One region of the Rhizobium sp. 25PS6 genome, then DNA from elsewhere that is predicted to be linked to it. Evidence: riboswitches for the same ligand, from Rfam matches in the RefSeq annotation. Region 1 holds a riboswitch; the other holds the start of a gene.

Evidence for each region. A riboswitch is a leader RNA that binds a small molecule or an ion and turns the genes downstream of it on or off. The one in region 1 is predicted to bind cobalamin.
Region 2: it holds a riboswitch for cobalamin, as region 1 does, so the genes downstream of both, cobU (bifunctional adenosylcobinamide kinase/adenosylcobinamide-phosphate guanylyltransferase) here and bluB (5,6-dimethylbenzimidazole synthase) in region 1, are expected to answer to the same signal.

What each region holds. Positions count from the first base shown of each region.
Region 1 is NZ_JAWDIV010000004.1:46,513-51,313, forward strand. Features, by position in the region: gene RWK44_RS06860 (DUF2865 domain-containing protein) at 159-1,256, shown strand; gene RWK44_RS06865 (SDR family NAD(P)-dependent oxidoreductase) at 1,374-2,120, opposite strand; gene bluB (5,6-dimethylbenzimidazole synthase) at 2,317-3,003, opposite strand; cobalamin riboswitch at 3,046-3,230, opposite strand; gene RWK44_RS06875 (methyl-accepting chemotaxis protein) at 3,597-4,801, shown strand, end outside.
Region 2 is NZ_JAWDIV010000004.1:207,917-212,717, forward strand. Features, by position in the region: gene cobN (cobaltochelatase subunit CobN) at 1-438, opposite strand, end outside; gene cobW (cobalamin biosynthesis protein CobW) at 443-1,492, opposite strand; gene cobU (bifunctional adenosylcobinamide kinase/adenosylcobinamide-phosphate guanylyltransferase) at 1,497-2,021, opposite strand; cobalamin riboswitch at 2,354-2,750, opposite strand; gene RWK44_RS07665 (chloride channel protein) at 3,005-4,795, shown strand.

The sequences.
Region 1 (4,801 bases):
CATAATCAAACACTGGGTCTCCAGCGGTCCGCTGGATAAAATCGCGAAAATACGCTAGGAATTTATCCCAGCTTATTAAGAGAAATACCCTAAGAGAACTGGCGGCGATCAACGCCGCAATCGACCGATCAATTCTTTGCTCATTCCGGGACGACGCCGTGAAACGCCGAAACCTGTCTCTTGCTCTTCTCCTTGCCTTTTCGGCGCCTGCCGCCGCGCAAAGCAGCGCTGTCTGTGAGGACCTGCGCGGCCGCCTCGCCGACTTGCCGCGATCGATCGGCAATGGCAACGGCCCGGAAGCGCGCCAATATGCCAGCGCCATGGCCGAGCAGAACCTCGAGTTGCGAAAGGTCCGCAATGAGCTGCGCAGCAATGACTGCACGTCGGGCAGCATGGTCGTGATCGGCGGCGAGAATGCCGATTACTGCGCCGAACTCTCGCAGGCCGAAGTCAGGATGATCGACAACATTCGCTATCTCCAGGACCGCCGTGGCGAATTGCTCGGCCGGGGCAGCGACAACGACCAGCCCCGCCGCGAGCTGATGGCTGCCCTCGACCGCAATGGCTGCAACAGCGAAAACTTCTATGCCCCCGACGAGCGCAGCGCCGCCGACCCCGCCCCGAGTGTCGAGGAACAGGCGATGCGCACCGATACCTTCATCCCGCTCGGCGGCGGTGAAGAGGTTGATCCGCGTTACGGCCTGCCGCGGGCCGACATGCTGTCGCCAGTCAGCACCATGTGCGTGCGCAGCTGCGACGGCGGCTTCTTCCCGATCAGCTCGAACGCCACGTCGGTTGATTTCGGCCGCGACGCCCAGACCTGCGCCAAGATGTGCCCGGGCATCGAGACCGAATTGTTCTATCGTGATGTGACGAGCACCGAAGCCTCGAACATGATCTCGGTCGCAATGGGCACGCCTTACAGCGCCATGAAAAACGCCTTTGCCTACAAGAACCGTACGCCCGGGGAAAAGTCCTCTTGCGCCTGCAATCTCACCGCCTATTACGAGGAGATGCGCGGCAAGCAGGCGGTGAGCGAACCGCCGCAGCAGGGCTCGATCACCACCATCCGCACCAACCCCACGGCGAAGAATCCCGCAACCGCCGCGCCGCAACCATCCGTTCCCGAGCGCCCCTATGATCCGACGCAAAACCGTGTCCGTCAGGTCGGCCCGCAATTTCTGGCGGGAGATCAGGGCTCGATCGATCTCGCCAACCCAGCAACGTCAGGTCCGCAGCCGCAACAGCAGCAGTGATCGAACAGCTGGAACGGCGGTGGCCGAGCCATGGCGGCGTTATGCCGGGGTGCATGAGATGACGGCAATGTCGCGTGAACGAGCGGCGGGATGTGAATGCGGACAGCTTGGGCATGGTCAATAGGTCGTACGACCACCGCTCAGGTCGAACGTCGATGCGGTGGTGAAGGAGTTCTCTTCGGAGAGCAGCCAGACGACCATCGAAGCGATCTCATGAAGTTCAACAAAACGGTCGCGCGGAATGCGCACGCGCATATATTCGATAAATTCCGGTGTCAGCCCGTCCAATATAGGTGTCTTTGCTGTGGTCGGCGTTACCGCGTTCACGGCGATCCCCGTCTTTGCGAGTTCCTTGCCAAGAGACTTGGTGAAGCCCAGCACACCGGCTTTCGCTGCGCTATAGGCAGCGATGTTCGGATTTCCTTCCTTGCCCGCCACCGAGGAGATGTTCACGATCCGCCCGTAGTCGCGCTTTAACATGACCGGAACGACGTGGCGGCAGCAGTTGAAGGTTCCCGTCAGGCAGACATCGACAACATCTTTCCACTCGATGACATCGTATTCAATCGTGGGCTTAACCGGACCGGTAATCCCGGCGGAATTGACGAGGCCGTCGATACGGCCAAAAATCTCCTCGGTAGTCGCCGCCGCGTTTTTGACTGATTGGGAATCTGCAACGTTGACGCCGAAAGCGACGGTGCCGGAGCCGAGAGCGGAAGCGCTGTCCTTCGCCATGTTTTCGTTCAGGTCCCAGATTGCCACCTTGCCACCAGACTGGATGACGCGCTCTGCGATAGCGTAGCCGATGCCGCGCGCACCGCCTGTGATCACGATGATGCGTTCCTTCAAGTCGATCATGTTCATTGGGCCGTTATCCTCCGATCGAGCCGCCGATAGCCGAGTATCTCTCGGAAATGCCGGGATTCGCCTTCAGCGTATCGATATAAAGGCCCGGAATAAAGATACCTCGCCCTCGCCCGGCGTCGGCGATACCCGACATCGGTTTGCTCACCTTGACTGTCGTGACTGTGCGATTGAGGCCATGCTCCACCGCACTGCCCTAGATGTTCAGTCCCCATCCATCATGGAAGACCAGATCCTCCAGCGGCAGCCGCTGCCGCCAGCCTTTGACGGAGAGTTCCGGCTCGTCATAGAGCCGATCGACGAAACCGGCACAGAGCCAGGCGACTACTTCGATATGAGAGGGTATGCCGAGAATGGTTTTCAGGTCGCCTTCGCGGAAGATGCTGACCCAACCGATGCCGACGCCTTCCGCCCGCGCCGCAAGCCAGAGATTCTGGATGGCGCAGACGGTCGAGTATGAATCCATTCTCGGATTGTGGGTGCGCCCCAGCACCACGCTGCCGCTGCGTGTGGGATCGCAGGTCACGCATATGCCGAGCGGCGCCTCCACGATGCCTTCGAGCTTGAGGGCGCGGTAGGCCTGCTGCCGCTCGCCGGCAAACATCTGCGCCGCCTCCTCGTTGGCACTCGCAAAGGCGTCCCGGACGCGCGCCCGCACAGCGGCACTTTTCACCAGAATGAAATTCCACGGCTGCATGAAGCCGACGGAGGGTGCGTGGTGAGCGGCCGTCAGCAGCCGCTGCACAACATCGTCAGGCAAAGGATCAGGTCGAAACTGGCTGCGAACATCGCGCCGCGTCATGATCGCGTGATAGACGGCCTCGCGTTCGGCCAGGGAAAAACCGGACGCCGCCGAAAGGGCATCCTCATCAAAGGGTCGCATCGTCAAATCCCCAACAACGCAACCGCCCCGCCGTCCGCGCGGATCGGTCTATCTTGCCAGGCCGGTCTTCTGACTGGGCGTCATCCGTCTGCCGCAGCCTTCCCGGCGAGAAGCCAGTGGCGTGATGAAGCGGCAAACGTCGGCCTTACAGCGTTGGGCACGTTCCGGTCTTGCACCGGATTCCCGATTCTCCCGCCTGGACGGGCACCTGACGGCGCATCTATTTCAGCAAACCGGCGCGGCGGCAAGCCGCGAACCAGATGGTTGATTCTAGCCGCACGCCAAGCGGTGCCATCTGTCTCTTTTCTTCGGCCGGGGCGTAGGGAACACGGACGCGCGACATACCACTTCTCCCCAGCGGGGCGAGGCAGATCTCCAGCGGGCGCAATAGCGAAATGACCCGCGTGTGCTCCGGCATCCCATTCTACTTTATGATTTATTCACATATCAAATACACACTGCGTTTGCGCGTTTTGGGTTGCTATCCGGACATGGGCATGAGGGCTCGTGATGTGACCGTCAGCGTGGATGCCCGTATTGAGACGCCGGTCGGGAACATCTCCGACTGAGCCGCAATTCTAGGCTGCCGCGGAATGTTCCATTTTTTGAAAACGATGCCTCTGACCGCCAAGCTGGCGGCGATTATCGTTGCCGTCAACCTCTGCGGCATTTCCGCTTTCGCCACCTATACGTGGATGTACGAAACCCGGGCATTGATCGATGGCGCCAAGGCCAACTGGTCCAAGGATGTGGAGCAGTTTGCCTCTCTGGCCGCCGGCGGCGTCAAATGGGGCAAGGCGAATGCCGTCCGTGAAGCCTATTCGCTCTACCGCGACGACCCTTCGCTCGATCTCGTGCAGTTTGCCGCATTCAACGCGGAGCCTGCCGCCGTAGACGCCTGGACACGCGATGGCATCAACGGTTTGCCCGCACCGGCCGATCTGGCGAAGAGCCTCAGTGCCAAACCGGAAAAAACGACGATCGACGACAGCGGAATATCCGCCGGTGTGGTCACGATCATCGCGCCGCTCCCGCTGGATAAATCAGGCAAGGCCACCGGCTATATCGTTACCAACTGGTCCGTCGAAAAAATCGCTGCTGAAGTCAGGCAGAAGGTTCTCATATCGCTGCTCACGCAGTCCGTGATCACCGCCTTGGCCGTCATCGCCTTCCTTCTCGCCATGCGCAGCCTTGTTGGCCGGCCCATCCGGATCATCAGCGAACGAATTAGCGCATTGCAGAAAGGCGATCTGGCCTCTCCCGTGACCTACAAGGAAAACGGCGACGAGATCGGCTTTCTGGCACGCGCGTTGGAAGTCTTCCGCCACGAGGCAATTGCGAAGGTCGAAAGAGAGCAGGCCGCCGCCGAGCAGACCGCTTCGCTCGATGCCGAACGGGCGCGCAACGCATTATTCACCGAAGAGGCCAGCAACACCCAGCGGCTGGTAATGACCGCTCTTGCAAATTCATTGGAAAAGCTTGCCGCCGGCGATTTCTCGATCCACCTGGCCGATCTCGGCCCCGAATTTGATAAATTGCGGCAGGATTTCAACAACATGGTCGAAGCAGTCGCTGCCGCGCTGACAGAGATCAAGATGGCCTCGGTGGCGGTCGAAGGTGGGTCAAGCGAGCTGGCGTCCTCCGCCGATCAACTCGCCAAGCGGACCGAGCAACAGGCGGCAGCACTGGAACAGACCGCCGCCGCACTGGATGAGGTGACCACCACAGTCAGAACATCGTCGCAGCGGGCCGAAAATACCGGCAAGCTGGTCGAGGAAACCAAACGGAGCGCTCATGT
Region 2 (4,801 bases), 160 kb from region 1:
ATCGCCGCCCTCGATCAGATAGGCCCAGAGCGCGTTGAGGTCGTCGAGCCCGATATTCGAGAAAGGCACAAGCCCCGCATCCGGCCTGGCGTCGCCCGGCAGCACCGCGATCAGCGCACCGGCGCGCGCTGCTGCCGCATGCAGCGCCTCCAGCGCATAGTGGAAATAGCTGGCGCCACCGAGCGCACGGACGATGATCAGCTTGGCATGCCGCGCCGTGCGCTCCACATAGGTATCGACAGACATCGGGTGCTTGAGGCTCATCAGGCTGGCGAGCCGGAGCGAAGGCCCCGCCCCGCGCTCGCGATGGGCGGTTGCGATCGCGGCAAGCTCGCTGTCGGCAGCCGACAGGAACAGGATATCGCCCGGCGTCTGCCCAAGGTCGATCGCCTCCTCGCCGTCACTGATCGTTCCCTGTTGAGCCAGAAGCAGATGCATCGGGTTAGGCCAGCGCTTCGATCGCCGCTCTCACCGCGTCCTGATCCATTTCGTGCAGGCCGATGACGACAAGGCGTGTGGCGCGCCTTTCGCCAGACGTCCAGGCGCGGTCGAAATAATGGTCGATGCGGCTGCCGACGGCCTGGAGCTGCAGGCGCATCGGCTTGCCCGAGACATCGACGAAACCCTTGAGGCGCAGCACGTCATGGGCTGATATGATGCCTTTCAGCGCTTCGATGAAGCCGGCCGGATCGGCAATGGGTCCAAGCTCAACGACGAAGCTGTCGAATTCGTCATGGTCGTGCGGCGCACCATCCTCATGCTCCAGCTCGTGATGCGACTTGCGATTGGCAACATCGTCCTCGGTGCCGATGCCAAGGCCGAGCAGGATGCCGGCCGACACCTCGCCGTTCCGCGCCTCAATCATCACAGGCTTGCGCACAGTGCGGGAGGCGACCTCGTCGCGTACCCTGACAAGGCCGGCGGCATCGATCAGGTCGGTCTTGTTGAGCACGATGAGATCGGCGCAGGTCAGCTGATCCTCGAACAGCTCCTCGATCGGGCTTTCATGATCGAGCGATTCATCCTCGGCGCGGCGCGCATCGACGGCATCATGGTCGTCAGCGAAACGGCCGGCGGCAACGGCAGCGCTGTCGACCACCGTGATGACGCCGTCGACGGTCACCTGGGTGCGAATGTCGGGCCAGTTGAAGGCGGCGACCAGCGGCTGCGGCAAAGCAAGACCAGAAGTCTCGATGACGATATGGTCGGGCCGCTGTTCGCGTTCGAGCAGCTTCGTCATCGTCGGAATGAAGTCGTCCGCAACGGTGCAGCAGATGCAGCCATTGGTCAGCTCGATAATGTCCTCCTCGGTGCAATTCTCCGCACCGCAGCCCTTCAGCACGTCGCCGTCGACGCCGAGATCGCCGAATTCGTTGATGATCAGCGCGATCTTCTTGCCGCCGGCATTGGTGAGCAGGTTGCGGATCATCGTCGTCTTGCCGGCGCCAAGAAAGCCGGTGATGACGGTTGCGGGAATTTTTTGCTGGTTCATGGACTTAACCCTTCATTTTCAGCGGCAGGCCTGCCGCGATGAAATAAACTTCGGCGGCCTTCGCCGCGATCGATTGGTGCAAACGGCCGGCATGATCGCGAAAATCCCGCGCCATGCGATTGTCGGGCACGATGCCGAGACCGACCTCGTTGGAAACGAAAACGAGCCGTGCTTTCGCGGCGGGAAGGAAATCGGCAAGGGCGGCAAATTCCGTCGCCATGTTCCGCTCCTCCATCATCAGATTGGTGACCCAGAGCGTCAGGCAATCGATCAACACGATGCGCACTTCGCCGTCGATGGCGGCGAGCTTGCCGACCAGATCGAGCGGCTCTTCATGCGTTGTCCAGGACGGACCCCGGTCGGCCTTGTGTTGGGCGATGCGCGCCTGCATCTCCTCGTCCCAAGCGCGGCCGGTCGCGAGATAGTGGCGATCGAGGCCGGTTGCCGTGACGAGGTCTTCGGCGAAACGGGATTTGCCCGAGCGTGCGCCGCCGAGGATGAAGACGGTGTTGGATGGGGCGTCCGTCATGCGCAAGCGGCCTCCAGAAGAAACGCGGCGTCGCCCCACTCTCTTCCCTCATTCCTGTGCTTGTCACAGGAATCCAGCCGCGGCGCGTCCGCGCCGTGAATGACTCTATGCCCCCGTGAAATGATTCTTCTGTGCCCAAGGACTTGGGCACGCTGGATTCCTGTGACAAGCACAGGAATGAGGGAGGAGAGGAAAGTGCGTCCCAAACACACCGGGCCAAGAGGTGCCGAAAAGGCACCTCCCCGTCGCGCCGCACCAGGCCACGCCGAATTCAATCGTTCAGCCAAGACAACCTCCGTGCTGGCAACGGGCATAGTGCCCAGGGTTAGGCTTCTCGCCCGGCACGCATGGCAGGTCTCCTGGCTCGCGGTTATCGGCCGCGATCGGGGCAGACCGGAAACCGGTCGCCCTGATCGTGCCAGCGGATCATCCTCGCCTTCCCGGCCGCATCAGTGAAAAGGTGGACGATTCGTAGACTTGAGAGGCGTCCGACCCCGGTTGATCACCATGCATATCCAGTGGCTTTTCCGGCACACCACCTGTCCCGCCCGCTTGCATTATTGCAAGCTGTCAGCCGGAAGGGCTTAGTGCCGGATGGAAGACCCTGACCGCTCTACAGTCGCGGGGTCGGCTGTGATGAAGGCGCCCGGCTTGGGTCCGCCCCGTCACATTCCCTTTTCATCCGGAAGGGCGTAACACCGATCCGGAACCATCCGTTATGTCAGGATGGTCAGTCGACCATCCGTTATCGGGATGGTTAGGCAAGCGCAGGGGTGAAGTCAACCGGGCTCGGCGGTCGACCAGTTGACGGCCACCCGGTATGGCCTGCTCCAACACGACTTACTCTACCTAAAACATCGTCATTTATCAGAGACTTACGTCACAAATATTTATCCCGCCCGCCGGGTTTTCGCCGCAATTGCGTCGCAAGCGGACTGCGCCTTCGCCCTTGACCGGGCCTCTCCCTGCCTAGTTGTCTTGCCATGCTTATGAAATTGGATCGGCGCCGTTTCCGCGCGCTGCGCGTTTTCTTCGATCCGGGACGCCTGCGGGCTCTGACCCGGCGCAGCGAGGTCGGCCTGTCGCTGGCGGGCGCCGTCGTCGGCATCATCTCGGGTCTCGCCGTCACCGGCATGAGCTACGTCTCCAACGAGCTGCATCAGTTGGTCTTCGGCATCGCCGACAGCGAAAGATTGAGCTCCTCCGAGATCGAGAACAAGCTGCTGCTGCTCACCGCCCCCGTCATCGGCGGCGCCCTGCTCGGCCTGCTGCTTTTCGTGCTGGCGAAACGGCGCAAGAAGCCGATGGTCGACCCGATCGAGGCCAATGCGCTGCATGGCGGCCGCCTGTCCCTGACCGACAGCATCATCGTTGCCGTGCAGAACCTGATCTCCAACGGTTTCGGCGCCTCCGTCGGCCTGGAGGCCGGCTATACCCAGCTTGCCGCCGGACTCGCCTCGAAATTCGGCCTGAAGCTGCAGCTTCGCCGCTCGGACCTGCGCACCCTGGTTGGCTGCGGCGCGGCGGGCGCCATCGCCGCCGCCTTCAACGCGCCGTTGACCGGCGCCTTCTATGCTTTCGAGCTGATCATCGGCACCTATACGATCGTCTCGCTGACGCCTGTCGTCGTCTCCGCCCTTGTCTCCACCTTGGTCGCAAGGCTGCTCGCCGGCAGCGATTTCACCATCGATATCGGCAGCTTCGGCTCGGTCGTGCCGGCCGATTATGTCCCGGCGCTGCTGCTCGGCGCTTTCTGCGCCGGTGTCGGCATCCTGATCATGCAGGGCGTCGCTTTTGTCGAGGAGCTCGCGCGCAAGAGCTCGATCGCCCCGCCCTTCCGCCCGGCTCTCGGCGGCATCATCGTCGGGCTGTTGGCGATGATCTCGCCGCAGGTGCTCTCGGCCGGTCACGGCGCGCTGCATCTCAACCTTTCCCACGAGGTGGCGATCCCGACGCTGATCGGCCTCTTCCTTTTGAAATCCTTCGCCTCGGCGATCTCGATCGGCTCCGGCTTCAGGGGCGGGCTGTTCTTCGCCTCACTGTTCATGGGCGCCCTGCTCGGCAAACTCTTCGCCTATTGCGGCCCCTATTTCGCCGATGCGACGCTGACGCCCGTCATCTATGCCGTGGTCGGCATGAGTTCGCTTGCCGTCGCCGTCATCGGCGGGCCGCTGACCATGACGTTCCTGGCGCTCGAAATCACCGGCGATTTTCCGATCACGGCGCTGGTGCTCGCCGCCGTCATCACCTCCTCGCTCGTCGTGCGTTCGACCTTCGGCTACTCCTTCGCCACATGGCGCTTCCACCTGCGCGGCGAAAGCATCCGTAGCGCCCATGATGTCGGCTGGATCCGCAATCTGACGGTCGACAAGCTGATGCGCGCCGACGTCAAGACGGCAAGGGCGGGCATCTCGCTGGAGGAATTCAAGCAGGCCTTCCCGATCGGCTCGACCCAGCGCGTCATCCTCGTCGAGGAGAGCGACAAATATGCGGGCCTTGTGCTGGTGCCGGAGATCTACGCCAATCCGACCGATGCGCAGGACGAGGGCAAGACGCTTGCCGATTTCATCCACTACCGCAACGATTTCCTGCAGCCGCAGATGAATGCCAGGCAGGCGGCGGCGATCTTCGACAAGAGCGAAAGCGAAGCGCTCGCCGTCGTCAACAACCTGATCGAACGCAAGGTGATCGGCCAGCTCAGCGAAAGCTACACGCTGCGCCGCTATAGCGAAGAACTTGACCGCCGCCGCCGTGAGGTCTCAGGCGAGATCTGAGCAAGT